3 regions of the Anaerocolumna chitinilytica genome follow, and region 1 is predicted to be linked to each of the others. Evidence: a T-box and tRNA genes for the amino acid it is inferred to sense, from the RefSeq annotation. Region 1 holds a T-box; the other regions hold tRNA genes.
What was found. A T-box is a leader RNA that pairs with one kind of tRNA and senses whether it is charged. The one in region 1 lies ahead of bsdcttw_RS13270 (alanine--tRNA ligase), so its partner is inferred to be a tRNA-Ala.
Positions count from the first base shown of each region.

Region 2: it encodes a tRNA-Ala, which carries the amino acid that the T-box ahead of bsdcttw_RS13270 (alanine--tRNA ligase) is inferred to sense. The anticodon was not compared.
Region 3: it encodes a tRNA-Ala, which carries the amino acid that the T-box ahead of bsdcttw_RS13270 (alanine--tRNA ligase) is inferred to sense. The anticodon was not compared.

Region 1 covers NZ_AP023368.1:3,046,248-3,052,254, reverse strand. Annotated here, with positions in the region: gene bsdcttw_RS13285 (phosphatase) at 1-460, opposite strand, end outside; gene bsdcttw_RS13280 (YczE/YyaS/YitT family protein) at 566-1,231, opposite strand; gene bsdcttw_RS13275 (AraC family transcriptional regulator) at 1,335-2,240, shown strand; T-box leader at 2,479-2,722, shown strand; gene bsdcttw_RS13270 (alanine--tRNA ligase) at 2,787-4,646, shown strand; gene bsdcttw_RS13265 (hypothetical protein) at 4,734-5,225, shown strand; gene bsdcttw_RS13260 (GNAT family N-acetyltransferase) at 5,555-6,007, shown strand, end outside.
Region 2 covers NZ_AP023368.1:3,597,762-3,603,768, reverse strand. Annotated here, with positions in the region: gene bsdcttw_RS15730 (hypothetical protein) at 355-627, shown strand; gene bsdcttw_RS15725 (MDR family MFS transporter) at 774-2,213, opposite strand; tRNA gene bsdcttw_RS15720 (tRNA-Ala) at 2,735-2,807, shown strand; gene bsdcttw_RS15715 (hypothetical protein) at 3,281-3,619, shown strand; gene bsdcttw_RS15710 (Ig-like domain-containing protein) at 3,721-4,533, opposite strand; gene bsdcttw_RS15705 (Ig-like domain-containing protein) at 4,708-5,433, opposite strand; gene bsdcttw_RS15700 (ferritin-like domain-containing protein) at 5,656-6,007, shown strand, end outside.
Region 3 covers NZ_AP023368.1:112,561-118,567, forward strand. Annotated here, with positions in the region: gene bsdcttw_RS00495 (bifunctional 4-hydroxy-2-oxoglutarate aldolase/2-dehydro-3-deoxy-phosphogluconate aldolase) at 1-74, shown strand, start outside; rRNA gene bsdcttw_RS00500 (16S ribosomal RNA) at 943-2,476, shown strand; rRNA gene rrf (5S ribosomal RNA) at 2,676-2,793, shown strand; tRNA gene bsdcttw_RS00510 (tRNA-Ala) at 2,812-2,884, shown strand; rRNA gene bsdcttw_RS00515 (23S ribosomal RNA) at 3,089-6,003, shown strand.

The sequences.
Region 1 (6,007 bases):
CATGAAATTCTTTCGCTGCCCGCACAAGTTCTTCGTAATTCAATGGTGTATGATCATCATCCGGGTGAGAGATAAAGCGTACTTTTTCATTCTGCATACACTTAATCAGATTCTCAGTATTTATTTCGCGGCCCTGATTCTCATAACACTGACAATGAATGCCTATAATGGCATAATCAAGTTTTTCAATGTACTCCTGGGATAAAGATAATGTTCCGTCATTCATAATATTTATTTCACAGCCATGAATCATTTTAACACCATATAACTCTCTAGGTATCACCTCCAGATTCAAATAGTAAAACGGGTCAACCGTTCCTGGTATTCCAGGAGCATGCTCACTAACACCCAAAATTTGAAGTTGTTTATCTGCCGCAGCCTTTGCCATCTCACGGATAGTTCCATAAGCATGCCCGCTTACGAGCGTATGAGTGTGTACATCTGCAATTAAATTTTTCATAATAATATCACCATACCTTTCCGACATATCCCATGTTTAAAACGAGGTTACAGAAATATGTTCTTTAACAGCATTAAGAATTTAGCTAAACTCTACTTTAAAACTCTAACCATTACTGGTATTAAAGCCAGTGCTATTCTGTTTTGGCTCTTTTCTGGAAATATATTTCATAAAGTTTCCAATGAAAGTAACAGAAGGACCGATTGAAAGAGCCATAACAACAGTTGCAACTGAAAGATGTTTTCCAGCCAGGACGCCAATCAAAATCGCACTAAAATCCCAGAGGATTCTTATTACAGTGTATGGAAGATGAGTGCGAAGGCTGATAATGGTTGGTATGGCGTCGTAAGGAGCCAGCCCCATATCAGCATTCATGTAAAGAGCAACTGATACCAGAAAGGGAAAAAGTGCTATCAGGAAGGTAATTGTTCGGTATGGCTGAAGAGTAAACAGTGTCTGGGGTAAAAAGCGAGACCACAGGACACGGCAGTAATCACTGATATAACCAATAAGTACCATATTCATAATCGTCCCAATATTAATCAGCTTAGGTTTCAGTAAAATTTCCGGGATAAAGAAAAGAATATTGGCAAGAACCATACAGGTCCCAAAGGAAATCCGGAAACGTTCCGATAACGCAAGGTTCATAAAGGAGCAGGTATCGGTGCCATAGTTTACTTCAATTAGAAAGGAAAGAAAAACGCCCATTCCTACTATACCTATCATCATCAACCCAATTCTTTTTACAACTTTCAGGTTTACCCATTTCATATCATTTCCCTCTCTTTCATTAATATAATATCACTGGTTCCTCTCTTTACATTAGTAAATAATAACCTTATAATATTAGAAAAACGCCAAAAGGAGCATTCCCATGCCTATTTCCTCCAGTGCAAGTTATACGGACACAACTAAAAGAGAAACAAAATCCCATGGCAGTGTTTTCTTTCCTGCGGCTTGTTATGAAGTTGACTTTCCGGATGTTTTGATATCCTGGCATTGGCATAGCGAACTGGAACTGATTATGGTTGAAAAAGGTAGAATTAATCTATCTGTTGGTACAAGGCAGTTCCTGCTGAAAGAGGGGAGTGGTGCGTTTGTAAACGCCGACATACTCCACATGGCCAAAGCTGCCGATGAAATACAAGGTGCATTAATTCATTCTATTGTTTTTCATCCGCGTCTGATTGGGGGAACAGAGAATAGTATTTATTGGGAAAAGTATCTAAATCCGTTGATTAATAATAACGGGTACTCTGTTCAATTATTTTCTGAAGATATTAACTGGCAGAGAGAGGTTCTTGACCGAATACAGCGAGCCTGGATTGAGATTGCAGTAGACAAACATGGATATGAATTTAGAGTGAGAAATGAACTGTCTGAAATTATACTGCAGCTATTCGACCATCAGCAGCATGAAATTATTTCAATACCACAGAAGACGCGACGAAATGAGCAGCGTATAAAGCAAATGCTAAAATACATTCAGGAGCATTATTACGAGACAATTCTTCTTGAAGGTATAGCAGAAGCTGCAGCAATCAGTAAAAGTGAGTGTCTGAGATGTTTTCGAGAAATTCTTGGTACAACACCTCTCCAGTATGTCAATCAGTATCGCCTGCTTGTAGCAGCTCAAAATCTGGCAGAGACAGATTGGCAGATTTCTGAAATAGGAGATGGGTGTGGTTTTGGAGAGATGGGATATTTTTCTGCGCAGTTCAAAAAGAAATATGGAATGACACCGACGGAATATCGAAACAGAGCAAAGTCCCGAAAGTGATTTAAGTGGGCTGTGTAAGGAGTTTTGGCACAAAGGTACAGTGGCAGCCTAAAGATATACCGGTTATATTTCGAATGTATTAGTTGAATTTTGACGGAGAAAATAATCGGGTTTATAAAAAATATTGGGATAATTCTGCTGTTCGTTTTATTGAATCAGGTGTATAAATTGCTGAATCAATAATAAAATTAAATTGACAGAGTTAGTTCAGTGTGGTAGGATTGGCTTAACTTAAAACGAAAAGGCTATGATGAGAAATAGTAAGTATTAGAAATTTCACAGAGAGAAGATGGTTGGTGCGAATCTTCATTGATCTAATAGTGAAGCAGTCTCGGAGCTGTGAACCGAATAGAAGAATCTTAGTAGGCTTCAACGGAGTTCCACCGTTATTCAGGAAACAATATCGGATTTTTCCCGTATTGATAGAGAGCAGAGAAATCTGAAATTAGGTGGTAACACGGACAAAATAGTTCGCCCTAAGTTGACAATATATATGTCAGCTTAGGGCTTTTTTGTTTTAGAAAAAATAATACGGAGGTATTCAACATGATGAAAATGACGCCAGATGAGTTAAGGAAATCATATATTGATTTTATGAAAAGAATAGGGGGTAGCCAAGTGCCATCTTCCAGTTTGCTACCGGAAAATGATCCCTCAACTTTGTTTACAGGAAGTGGAATGCAGCCTATGGTTCCGTATTTATTGGGTGAAAAACATCCAATAGGGAATGAGATAACCAATATTCAGAAGTGCTTAAGAACAGTGGATATTGATGAAGTAGGAGATATGTCGCATCTAACATTTTTTGAAATGATAGGTCGGTGGGAATTTAAAGCAAATGAAAATAACTATAAGAAAAAGCAAATCGATGCAATATGGAATTGGCAAATCAACGAATTAGGAATTGATCCTAATAGGTTATATATCAGTGCTTTTAAAGGAAGTGATGATATGAATATACAGAAAGATACGGAAGCAATTCAAATATGGTCAGAAAAATTCAAATCGGTTGGTATAGAACCTATTATAGAAGATGATCCATATAAATATGGAACATCAAGAGGTGGAAAAATATTCTTATACAATGAAAAAGAGAATTGGTGGAGCAGAGCAGGAAGTCCCTTAGATATGCCTGTCGGTGAACCGGGTGGGCCTGACAGTGAAATGTTCTATGATTTTGAACCGGACGGTGATCCACTCGAACATCCTGCTTCTGAAAGCGAAAGATTCTTAGAAATAGGTAACAATGTATTTATGTGTTACAAAAAAGAGGACACAGGTTTTGTAAAAATGAAAAATCCCAATATTGATTATGGTGGCGGATTAGAAAGAGTTGCAACGGCCCTTAATGGTGATAGGGACATTTATAATACAGCGTTCTTCCTTAATGCAAAGAAAAAACTAATAGAATTAAGCGGAACAGAATATAATGATGATTTAAAGTCGTTTAGAATCATACTTGATCATGTGAGAGCTGCTACATTTTTAATAAATGATGGTGCGGAGCCGGCTAATAGTGATGCAGGGTATATTACAAGAAGGTTATTAAGAAGGGCAATTCGTGCAGGTAAAAAAATCGGGATACAAGGAAACTTTCTAAGTGAGTTATCTGAAGTTTATATAGAGGAAGCAACAGCCTATGAAGATTTGATCAGTAATAAGAAGAAAGTTATCGAAATAATAAAGAAGGAAGAAAATCTATTCCATAAAACTTTGCAGCAAGGAGAAATTGAAATACAAAAACATCTGAAGAATAAAGGAAAAGTTACAGGTGCTGATGCTTTTTATTTTTACGAAACTTATGGTTTTCCTTTAGAGTTAACAGAAGAATTTCTGACTGAAAATGGTTATAGCATGGAGGACAAGGCTTCTTATGCTGAGGCAGCAAAGAAACATACCGATAAGAGTAGAACTGCTTCTGCAGGTAAATTTAAAGGCGGATTATCTGATCATTCAACGGAAACAACAGGACTGCACACAGTAGCTCATTTATTACTTGCTGGTTTAAGGGAAGTTTTAGGCGATCATGTTCATCAAAAAGGAAGTAATATTACTTCAGAAAGATTAAGGTATGACTTCAACCATGATGAGAAACTTACGTCAGAGCAAATAGAAAAAGTGGAAAACTATGTGAATGATGCGATTTCATCAAAAGCAGTTATCTATATTTCAGAGCTGCCTAAAACTGAAGCCAAAGAGAGTGGTGTGGAAGGAAGCTTTTGGGATAAATATCCGGATGTGGTTAAGGTGTATACAATCCAAGATAACGATGGGAAAGTTTGGAGTAGAGAAGTATGTGGAGGACCTCATGTTGAAGATACTACAAACTTAGGAAAGTTCCATATTGAAAAGGAACAATCTTCTTCTGCTGGAGTTAGAAGGATTAAAGGAGTGATTAGTAAATAACTATAATTATAATATAGGCACATTTTTTGAAAGAAGTAAAATATTTTCATAGGAAAACAAATCATATTGAATAGGAGATTTTATACAATGGCTGGTGAATTTACGGTGAATGAAACACTAAATACATTGAGAGCAATATTTGAAAAGCACAAAGAGGATAGGGTTTGTGTGATAGGTACAACATGTGCTGGAAAATCAACACTGCTTAACCAATTATCTGAGTACAATTGCGAAGATTTAGATGAAGTGCTTTGGCCAAATATACCGGAAGAAGAGAAAGAATTAATGAACCATTTGCTTAAAATGCCTTGGACAATAGAACTTGGAAATGAAATTGATCGACTTGTATATAAATTTGGGAGAGTAAAAGCAGGTTATCCTTTGTTTTCTACCGTTATTTTAGATTGTGAAGCTGTTGTATATTTGGATATTTCAGATGAATTACTTGCGGTACATTGTGAAAAAAGAGGAGTAAGTTTTGAAGATTCTAAAAATATAAAAGAAGCTATCGAAGGTGATTGGAATAATCATAAGCTAAAAAATGATAAAATCCTTTATTATTTAACTGTTACTGAGTAGGGAATTTTGACTATTAAGCTAAATAAAAAAATTGCTATATCCAATTACTAAAATTATGCTGTAGTTAAGCAAGATGATTATTTTAAAATATTTTGAAAATGGAAAATAATTTATTTTTAAATGTTTGAGCAAATGTAAAATTGTGGTATAATCTCATTATATCTGTCACAAATGGTGGAAACAGCGAAGCATTATTTATTTAATTATGTTTAGGCAGGGGAGGAGCAATTTGAATAAATACCTACAACATTTGACTGGAGGATAAGATAATAAGCAGTTTTGTATTTATTTATATTGAAACTCAAAACCTTTTATTACATCGATATACGATGAATGATATAGATGGGTTATATGAGGTTATGTCGAATCCCCAAGTTCATCAATTTACAAAAGACAAGAACCATCCTTGGGATAGACTTAAGACGGAACAATACATTCAATTCTTTATAGATAGAAATTTCGTTTCCTTGGATTGTTTTCATGGTGCTATAATTGAAAAATCAAGCAATAAACTGATTGGACTAGCTGGTCTAAATCCATATAAAGAAAACGAACCTGAGATAGAATGGAAACTTGGAGTTACATATTGGAATAAAGGATATGCAACTGAGATCGGAAAAGAAATAATATCTGAAGCATTCAAGACAACAAATATTACCGGTATTTATGGAATGGCCGAACCGGAAAATATAGCATCAAGAAGAGTTCTACAAAAAATAGGTATGAAATATCTGGGCATAAATGAATTTAGAGACCAAAAAGATGCATTTTATTATATTGGA
Region 2 (6,007 bases), 550 kb from region 1:
ATTGTAAATTGCCAGTTGAGGAAGTTTATTAAAAGAAAGCATAAGGCTTGAATAACTTGTATATGGCTTGCTTTTACAGTAGAGTAAATGTATAATTATGGAATGAGAATTCTGCAAGATTAATGTAAACATAAGAAGATGATATTTACAAAATGTGATTGTGAACATAGGAAAATGATATTTACAATGTGATTGTGAACATAAAAGATGGTTTTACAAATGTGATTGTGAACATAGAAAGATGATATTTACAGTTATGATTGTAACTGAGATCTCTTGCCTAAGCTTGAGATTTCAAAAAGATATGTTGTTTATTTGTATTCAGTGCGGATAACAGATAATGGGGTTAAGAAAATGAGATGGAAAATACTATTTGCAATAACATTACTGTCAACGATAATTCTCTTCATATTGTATTACAGACAAATTTACTGTAAAAATACCTTTTTGTTTTTTGGTGAAAATGAAAACTGGAGAGCGGTTTATACAGAGATAAAGAAAGGGAATAGCCTATATGACTCCATTTCAATACAATATAAAAATGCAAGAGACGCGAATGGAGAGCTGACAAATGAGGCTAAGAAACTTGGTAAAATCAGGTGTGATATAAAAAGAAAAAGTCTATAAAATGAGGAGAGGAGAAGCAGTTAACTGCTTCTCCATTATGAAAAAAGTGTATGTTAGCAAGGTGGGGAACCTTGTTTTTATCTTATGAATTTAGTATACCCCAAAAATATGTCCTTTATATGAAAAAGTTTTGAAAAGATTGTGAACTATTTTTCTTTTGGTATTGCTATTGAAAGGATAAACGAAAAAACTGCTAAAGCAAGAAAAATAGCAAACAAAATATGAAGAGAACTATTCTGTGAGAGACTTATCTGCTCCTGAGTAATCAAATTGTTGGATGCAGATACCTGATATAAGTTGCCTGAAGTAACACCTTCAATACCCTGCTTTGTGAAGTAGTTTGTAACATAAAGGTTAAAGATATTGCCAAATATACTAATTCCGATTGTCTGGCCTAAAGTTCGAAGAAGTGAATTGGCAGCAACGGCAGTACCCCTCTTACTATATTCAACCGAATCCTGAATAACAATTGTAAAAGCTGTAGTTGCACCACCGAAACCGATACCTAAGATAAAACCATACAGTAATACCAAAGCAATGGGCGAACTTACTCCAAGGCTGGTCAGAAGAAGCATGCCCACCAGGATGATGGCAATGGCTGAAACTGTTACTATCTTTCCACCAAAGCGAATAAATAATTTACCCAGGATAAATGAAATAATCAGCCAGGAAACGGACATAGGAAGCATTGCTAAGCCGGATACAGTAGGACGATACCCTAAGACATTTTGTAAATACAGAGGGATATACACATTGATTCCTATTAAAGCACCGCAGATCAAAAATGACAGAAGATTAATCAGACCACTTGTCCTGGTAAAAATATAGAATGGAATAATCGGTTCCTTTGCTTTTTTCTCAACAAAATAAAACAGGAGAAGCAGTATAAGTGTTGTTGCTGACAATGCTGAAATTATAACAGTGCGATGGGAGGTAATATTGGTATCGAAAATAAATATACTTAAGAAAACAAGGACCATCAGTGTCAGTGTGATAATTCCTGCATAATCAATGGATTGCTTTTTCTTCTCAAAATGTTCCTGCAAGGCTCCCTGGAGTAATAAAACGGCTATTAAACCAAAAGGGATATTAATAAAGAAAAGCCAGTGCCAGGAGAGAATGTCTATAAGGAAACCACCTAAAAAAGGACCAATTAGGGTGGCAATTCCCCACATCGTACTCATTCCGCCCTGTATCTTTGATCTTTCCTCCAATGGGAACTCATCTCCGATGATAGTAAAGGGAATCGTAAAAATTCCTCCCGCACCTAAGCCCTGAATAGCTCGAAAGATTATTAACATCAGCATATTCTGAGATAGACCGCATAAAAAGCTGCCTATTATAAATAAAAGGATTCCAATAGTCAGCATATTCTTACGACCATAAAGATCTGCAAATTTACCATAGATCGGTGTTGATATGGCAGAGGTTAAAAGATAAACGGAAAATACAAGGCTGATTAGCTCAAAACCATGCATTTCCTTCGTAATAGTCGGGGCGGCCATGGTTACAATGGTTCCTTCTACAGCTGCCAGAAACATTGCTAACATTAGAGAGATAACAAGATTAGTTCTTCGTAGTTTCATTCATATTTCCTTCCTTTGTTTATGTAAAGGATACCTGTCCTTTTGCAATCTTTTTTATTATACACTAGTGACTAGGCATACTGCAAGCCTGCTTATAATTTACATATTAGCTTATGGTAATATCATGTTAGAATACTAAGCATAATGGAGGATAAATAATAGGATAATTACGTAATGAGAATTCTTATAGTATTTTATTGAAACAGGAGGATAACAAAAATGGATAGCATAAGACAGATTTTGGGCGGTGTTGTGGCTGTATTATTAAGTATCGCATGGTGGAGGATAATCTATAAGGTTCTGGATTTGTTATTGAACAGAGGTAGAAGCCGGTAAATATGCCACCCATCTGTAAAGTATGCTTTTTAATATGATTTCTGATTTATCCATTCGTCTGTAATTATAGGATGATGAAGGAATTGAATTAGAAGTTTTGGGAAGCTATTTAGCCTAAACAAGTGTATGAATTTTTAAAAATAACTTGAAAATATAGTTAATTTGTGATAGTATTACTTTAGTTCGGGGCATTAGCGCAGTTGGGAGCGCACCACACTGGCAGTGTGGGGGTCAGGGGTTCAAGTCCCCTATGCTCCATCAAGAAGCAGGCAGTGAAATCAAGGGCTACAACGATTATTAGAAAATATATGGCATCCGGGAACGGGTGCTTTTTTCACAGATTGTGACTATTTTATAACTACTTGCAATAATAAAATACCGAGGCACTTTTTTATGTCCCGGTATTGTGACTAAACTTTTTTTATTAATAGATCATCCAAAGCATTGGCCGCCTTTTTATCTTGCAAGACACATAGAGAAACATTTACATCAATATGAGAATATGACAGAAAGTGATTATGTGAAATATGTACAAGAATTACTTGCGGCCGATTTATCGGAGATATTGAAGGATTTGTTTCAGCTGAAGGCTTTGTGTATAAATACAAGCCTATAAAGAGGGAAAAGAGTTTAAATAGACCATCTATCTTAGCGGTAGGTGGTATTTTTATACAATTTAATTTTACATAAACCGACAACTTTGGTATAATATATCAAAAGGAGGTAGTGCAGTGAATAAGGTTATAGCAGGAGATTATGAAGGTTATTCAGTAGTTAAAGGACCCAAGGGCTATGTTTTAGGAAAAGGGTTTACAAAGCAAGTTGCTCTGAATAAGCAAAATGTAGAATCATATGAAATTATTACAGAGGATATTCGTAAATCTGCAGCAAGCGGTATAACAAGAGGCATTGTTGGTGGGGCATTGTTAGGACCAGTGGGTTTGTTAGCAAGTATATCTGCTAAGAACAAAGGTCAATATCAAATCGCATTACAATTTCATGATGGAACTAAAGCTTTGATTGATGTTGATGATAAATGTTATAAAACTTTGGTTAAAGACCTTTTCTAAGAAATTGGCACTTACACTAGTAAGTGCCTTTATTATAAGTAAAATCATTATCTACTATAAGGGAGCATATCAAGTGACTTCCGGGAAATTTCATTACTAAATTATTTGAGAAGTCCTTTATTTATCAATGATTGACGATCAAAATAAAATTGATTTACTGCAAACTTATCATTACCATAAGTAAAATCTTTAAGATATTGAAATGTTATATCTGATATTGTATATATAGTACCAGGTTCTAATTTTGCAGGGACATTTTCAAGAACAATTTTATTATCTGTATCAAATAATATATATAGTTTATTATCAGATTCAGACATGACAACACTTGCGTCATAATTATCTAACTCATATTCGCTGACCCAGGTGTCGCAGAATTTCATGTATTGTTTGCCTATAGGTTTGTTCAAGATTTCACTATTAGAAAATCCATACTTTAACATTTTCTCTATTCTTGACTCGGCATCTTCGCCGGAATCTTCACTAGAGTCATTTGTAGGTTCGGTGACAATTTCTACATCATCACTTCCTTCGTTTTCAAAGTTATCAAGATAATCTCTTTCAGCTAATGCTTTTTCACGAGCAGAATCTGTTACGTAACCTGGATATGGCTTTGGAACGACCGTAATCTTGCATTTAAAGGTTTTCTTTCCTACTTTTGCAACTATATTAGTCGTACCGATTTTGATACCCTCTGCTCTTCCTTTTTTTGTTATACTAGCAATAGAATAATCCTCAACACTCCATTTAATCTTGCTTTTAGTACCTAATACTTTTAAATATAGATAATCCCCTTTTACTACCTTTTCCTTAGTATAGTTTAATTTTATCGTCGCTGCGTTCACGCTCTGTGCAGGTTCCGCGAGTGTTAATATAAGTGCCAAAACCATAAACAAACATATAAACTTCTTCATTATAAATATTTCCTCCTATGTAAAATAATACCTTAATTATCATACATGGAGAAGTATTTGTCAATCACCGCATAACCCATAAATGTCGATCTAAGAGGTATGAAAGAAAATTCCCTAGGTTAACGTACCGAGGGAATGTGAGAACTTTTAAAACTTCTTTTCGATATTGAAATATTAAGGTACAACAGTTTTTAGTGTCTTTCCAGTTTTGTTATCTACTATTTTAAAGGAAAATGCCATTTTCTTAGCACCTGTAAAATTCTGATAACCCATACTGTAACTTAGAAGATTTAAAAACACAGTATCAGAATCTGCATCAGAGTCCTTATTAGACTTGAATTTAGCAGCATCAACCCTCGCTATGAAAGTTGTAAAACTATCATTTCGATCTATGGAGATGTAATATGTAGGACATTCAGATAAGAATCGTTTATCAAATGCATCTTGTAAATATTCAAGTAAAGCTTTTTGTTGAGAAGGCGTCATGGTAAAAGTCAATCCATCATCAGTTACCGTACACTTTATCCCACTACCTGCTAAATAATTAATATAACCAACTCCATCAAAATAATAATAGGCATCAACTGTTACGTTTATCAGTTTTTCGGTAACTATTAATTTACAGATATATTCGTTATTGTCTAATGTGGCTGTAATAATAACGTGCCCCTTTTTTATAGCTTTAACGACACCCTTGCTATTAACCGTAGCTATTAACTTGTTACTACTTGACCATTCAGGGACTTCTAAGGTTCCAGTGAGCTTTAATGTTAGAAATTTACCAACAGACATAGTGGCATTAGTTTTGTTTAATTTAGCAGATGCAGCATTTACGGTTTGAGTTGGTTCAATCAAAGAAATAGTTAAAAGAAGAATTAATAATATTGAAAATCTTTTCATATATCCCCCAATGTAATTTTATGTAATGATTATGGGATAAATAATATTAAATGTCAATAAATAGAAGGTATATAGTCATATATGACTATACCATAAAACGATAAATCTGGGGAAATATCATGTTCACGAGAAATAGTTTTTCGTAATTATTACTCAATTATATAACACAGTCCTAACAAATGAACGTATAATAATAAAAGTATATTTTTAGAGGTTGATATAATGTACTATAATAATAACAGCAAGGACTATGATTATTATGGTCAAGTTTCTCCCAATATGCCAACATCAGATACAACAAGAACTCAACCACAATCTGATGGCATATTCACCTACCCACAAAATTTACAAAATGCACTTAATGAAATAAGTGAGGCTCTTGCAGGTGAGGCTGATGATAGATTGTTTTATGCATGGCTGTTAGGTATGACTTCTTCATTTGAAGATAGAGATATAATAATTGGAATTCGTGACGATGAAAAAGATCACTTTACTTTATTTAATCAACTGTTCTATGAACTAACTGGAATGATGTCCAGTCAGGTTCAGCGCAAACAGTTTGTTTCTCCGGAGA
Region 3 (6,007 bases), 2.7 Mb from region 1:
GTGCCAATAAGAGAACAGCAATATATCTGAAAGATGAAGTGGCAGGATATGCAGTTCATCTTCTTCAAAAATAAAAATTATAAGACTGAACACATAATTATATTAGCAATAAGTAATTAGTAAGCAGATTAGAAGCTATTATACTTTCGCATTAGCTGGAGAAGATAGCTTCTTTTCTTTGTAACTAATATTAGTACAGGCTTAAACGGAGAAATTCTGTACCGATTAAGACAAATGTGTTATAGGTTCGATAAAATAGTTTTAAAGAGATTTTAGAATGGAAATAAGGGTGATATAAGGGTGATATAAGAACAACCGATAAGAAGAACCAATAAGAAGAACCAATAAGAACAATCAATAAGAATAATTAATAAAAAACAATCAAAAAAAACAATCAATAAGAACAAAAAGGATATTAATAATATTTCTCAGGTTATAGCTATAGGAGAAGCATTATGAGAATTTTAAAAGGCCAAAGTTTTTGTAATTAATCATATAAAAACCTTCTAAAACCAGGCAGAATGCTGAATTAGGAGGGAAGGAAATAAAAGGGTATCAATAAATAATAAATATTCAAAAAAATAGATAAAAAAGTGTTGACATAGAATGGTAACGGTGATATAATTCTTTTTGCTGACGCGCTACAGAATATAAAAAACAGTCATAATTCATAGCGTGAAAGCATACAGAACCTTGATAACTGAACAGTGAAACAACCCTGAAATTTTCTTTAAAATTTCATTGAGAGATAGAAGAGAATGTTGCTTCTTATTTATAAGAAATGACAGCATCGGAAATTGATCATAAAGAACCGTATCAGAAATGATACAACCTTAAAAACAGTAAAATAGTAGGTAGCTTCGGCTACAGACTATCGGAAATAACAATTGTTCGAATCTTAGATTTGAATAGCCAATGTTAATTCTGAAAATGATTAAACTTTAATTTGAGAGTTTGATCCTGGCTCAGGATGAACGCTGGCGGCGTGCTTAACACATGCAAGTCGAACGGAACTTGTAAGTGGAAGTCTTCGGATGGAAGCTTACTTGTTTAGTGGCGGACGGGTGAGTAACGCGTGGGTAACCTGCCTTACACAGGGGGATAACAGCCGGAAACGGCTGCTAATACCGCATAAGCGCACAGCTTCGCATGGAGTGGTGTGAAAAGATTTTATCGGTGTAAGATGGACCCGCGTCTGATTAGCTAGTTGGTGGGGTAACGGCCTACCAAGGCAACGATCAGTAGCCGGCTTGAGAGAGTGAACGGCCACATTGGGACTGAGACACGGCCCAAACTCCTACGGGAGGCAGCAGTGGGGAATATTGCACAATGGGGGAAACCCTGATGCAGCGACGCCGCGTGAGTGAAGAAGTATTTCGGTATGTAAAGCTCTATCAGCAGGGACGAATAAATGACGGTACCTGACTAAGAAGCCCCGGCTAACTACGTGCCAGCAGCCGCGGTAATACGTAGGGGGCAAGCGTTATCCGGATTTACTGGGTGTAAAGGGAGCGTAGACGGTGATGTAAGTCAGATGTGAAAGCCCGGGGCTCAACCCCGGGACTGCATTTGAAACTATGTTGCTAGAGTGCAGGAGAGGTAAGTGGAATTCCTAGTGTAGCGGTGAAATGCGTAGATATTAGGAGGAACACCAGTGGCGAAGGCGGCTTACTGGACTGTAACTGACGTTGAGGCTCGAAAGCGTGGGGAGCAAACAGGATTAGATACCCTGGTAGTCCACGCCGTAAACGATGAATACTAGGTGTTGGGGGTCAAAAGACCTTCGGTGCCGTCGCAAACGCATTAAGTATTCCACCTGGGGAGTACGTTCGCAAGAATGAAACTCAAAGGAATTGACGGGGACCCGCACAAGCGGTGGAGCATGTGGTTTAATTCGAAGCAACGCGAAGAACCTTACCAGGTCTTGACATCCCCCTGACCGGTCCGTAACGGGACCTTTCCTTCGGGACAGGGGAGACAGGTGGTGCATGGTTGTCGTCAGCTCGTGTCGTGAGATGTTGGGTTAAGTCCCGCAACGAGCGCAACCCTTATTCTTAGTAGCCAGCGGTTCGGCCGGGCACTCTAGGGAGACTGCCAGGGATAACCTGGAGGAAGGCGGGGATGACGTCAAATCATCATGCCCCTTATGATCTGGGCTACACACGTGCTACAATGGTGACTACAAAGGGAAGCGAAGCTGTGAAGTGGAGCAAATCCCAAAAAGGTCATCTCAGTTCGGATTGTAGTCTGCAACTCGACTACATGAAGCTGGAATCGCTAGTAATCGCGAATCAGAATGTCGCGGTGAATACGTTCCCGGGTCTTGTACACACCGCCCGTCACACCATGGGAGTTGGAAATGCCCGAAGTCTGTGACCCAACCGTAAGGAGGGAGCAGCCGAAGGCAGGTTCAATAACTGGGGTGAAGTCGTAACAAGGTAGCCGTATCGGAAGGTGCGGCTGGATCACCTCCTTTCTAAGGAAGTAAGTAAGGGTTGTTTTACTGTTGAGTTATCAAAGCGGTTTCTGATGAAACTGCAAGTCTGAAATCAGCGAAAAGAAACAGAAGAGAAGTAATAGCTGAAGAGGACTAAAAATTCCAAAAAGAAACAGGTTGACAGACATAAGAGATTTTGTTAAGATAAAAGACCTGGCTGGAAAGATAGCAAAAGATTTCCGGTGGCGATGCGCTTATGGGACACACCCGTTCCCATCCCGAACACGATGGTTAAGACATAAGCGGCCGATGGTACTATACTGGAAACGGTATGGGAGAGCAGGTGGCTGCCGGATTATAAAAAGTTTTAAAATGGGGGTATAGCTCAGCTGGGAGAGCACCTGCCTTGCAAGCAGGGGGTCATGAGTTCGAATCTCACTATCTCCACTCATCATGAACCTTATGGTTAATGATGAAAGTACCTTGACAACTACACATTAAATAAATTTTTCTAATTTAATTAGAAAACGTTAATCTAAAAAATATAGTAATATATAATAAGATTAATACGACATCCAAATAAGCAATTTTAAACAGACCAAAACCTGCTACGCTAGGCAGGCGAGATTATATCCTAACGGATAGATCATAGGTCAAGCTAATAAGAGCGCAGGGTGGATGCCTTGGCACTAAGAGCCGATGAAAGACGTGATAAGCTGCGATAAGCTGCGGTGAGGAGCAAATATCCTTTGACCCGCAGATTTCTGAATGGGGAAACCTGACGGAGAAGACCTCCGTTACTATTAAGTGAATACATAGCTTAATAGAGGGAACCCGGGGAACTGAAACATCTAAGTACCCGGAGGAAGAGAAAGAAAACTCGATTTCCAAAGTAGTGGCGAGCGAAATGGAAAGAGCCTAAACCAGGGGATTTATCCTCTGGGGTAATGGACCGCAATAAGTGAGATGAAAGGTAGCAGAATGGTTTTGGGAAAGCCAGCCAAAGAGAGTGAAAGCCTCGTATGCGAAACCGGAAGTCAGCGAGCGGGATCCGAAGTACCACGAGACACGAGAAACCTTGTGGGAAGTCGGGGGGACCACCCCCCAAGGCTAAATACTACTTAGTGACCGATAGTGCATAGTACTGTGAAGGAAAGGTGAAAAGAACCCCGGGAGGGGAGTGAAAGAGAACCTGAAACCCTGTGTTTACAAGCTGTGGAACCACCATACGAGTGGAACCGCGTACTTTTTGTAGAACGGTCCGGCGAGTTACATTCATTGGCGAGGTTAAGAACTAAAGGTTCGGAGCCGAAGGGAAACCAAGTCTGAATAGGGCGTGTAATCTTTGATTACGTAGTCAATGTATGTAGACCCGAAACCGGGTGATCTACCCATGTCCAGGTTGAAGCTGCCGTAAAAGGCGGTGGAGGACCGAACACACATCCGTTGAAAAGGGTGGTGATGAGGTGTGGGTAGGGGAGAAATTCCAATCGAACCCGGAGATAGCTGGTTCTCCTCGAAATAGCTTTAGGGCTAGCCTTAATTTAGTCTGATGGAGGTAGAGCACTGAATATCCTAGGGGGCGTCAAAGCTTACCGAAGATTATCAAACTCCGAATGCCATACAGATGATGATTAGGAGTCAGACTACACGAGATAAGTTGGGTAGTCAAAAGGGAAAAAGCCCAGACCACCAGCTAAGGTCCCAAAGTGCGTGTTAAGTGGAAAAGGATGTGGGATTTCGAAAACAACTAGGATGTTGGCTTAGAAGCAGCCACACATTAAAAGAGTGCGTAATAGCTCACTAGTCGAGAGGTCCTGCGCCGAAAATGTCCGGGGCTAAAACACGACACCGAAGCTGTGGATTGCAGTTGAACTGCAGTGGTAGAGGAGCATTCTTAAGACTGATGAAGCGGTACCGTAAGGAGCCGTGGAGGGATAAGAAGAGAGAATGCCGGAATGAGTAGCGAGATGAAAGTGAGAATCTTTCAGGCCGAATATCCAAGGTTTCCAGAGTAAAGCTGATCTGCTCTGGGTAAGTCGGGACCTAAGGCGAGGTCGAAAGACGTAGTCGATGGACAACAGGTTGAAATTCCTGTACCTTATAAAAACAGAACTGTGGGGACGCAGAGACGAAGTCAGAGCCGGGAGAGGAAGACCCGGTACAAGCGAGGTACCAGTGGAGCAGGAAAATCCGTTCCATAATGGGAAGATGTGATGTGGACCGAAATTTAAAGTAGGGAAGCTGATGAAGGCACTGCCAAGAAAAGCCGCTATTGCTTTTTATAAGCCCGTACCGTAAACCGACACAGGTGGATGAGGAGAGAATCCTAAGGCCGACGGGAGAAGCATTGTTAAGGAACTCGGCAAAATAACCCCGTAACTTCGGGAGAAGGGGTGCCTGTAGAAATACAGGCCGCAGAGAATTGGCCCAAGCAACTGTTTAGCAAAAACACAGGTCTATGCAAAACCGTAAGGTGAAGTATATGGGCTGACGCCTGCCCGGTGCTGGAAGGTTAAGGGGAGATGTTAGGAGCAATCCGAAGCGTTGAACTTAAGCCCCAGTAAACGGCGGCCGTAACTATAACGGTCCTAAGGTAGCGAAATTCCTTGTCGGGTAAGTTCCGACCCGCACGAAAGGCGTAATGATTTGGGCACTGTCTCGACAATGCACCCGGTGAAATTGAAGTACCAGTGAAGATGCTGGTTACCTGCGCCAGGACGGAAAGACCCCATGGAGCTTTACTCTAGCTTGATACTGGGATTCGGTATTGCATGCACAGGATAGGTGGGAGGCTATGAAACGGTAACTCCGGTTGCCGTGGAGCCGATGTTGGGATACCACCCTTGCAGTATTGGGTTTCTAACATGCAGCCATTAGCTGGCTGGTGGACAATGTCAGGTGGGGAGTTTGACTGGGGCGGTCGCCTCCGAAAGGGTATCGGAGGCGCTCAAAGGTCCTCTCAGGATGGACGGAAACCATCCGAAGAGTGCAAAGGCATAAGAGGGCTTGACTGCGACACCGACGGGTGGAGCAGGTACGAAAGTAGGACTTAGTGATCCGGTGGTATAAAGTGGGATTGCCATCGCTCAACGGATAAAAGCTACCCTGGGGATAACAGGCTTATCACTCCCAAGAGTTCACATCGACGGAGTGGTTTGGCACCTCGATGTCGGCTCATCGCATCCTGGGGCTGTATTAGGTCCCAAGGGTTGGGCTGTTCGCCCATTAAAGCGGTACGCGAGCTGGGTTCAGAACGTCGTGAGACAGTTCGGTCCCTATCCGGCGCGGGCGTAGGATATTTGAGAGGAGCTGACCTTAGTACGAGAGGACCGGGTTGGACTGACCTCTGGTGTATCGGTTGCACTGCCAAGTGCACGGCCGAGTAGCCAAGTCGGGAAGGGATAAACGCTGAAGGCATCTAAGCGTGAAGCCCCCCTCAAGATGAGATATCCCATAGCGTAAGCTAGTAAGACCCCTGGAAGACTACCAGGTGGATAGGTTAGAGGTGGAAGTGCAGTAATGCATGCAGCTGACTAATACTAATAGGTCGAGGGCTTGACCTAAAAA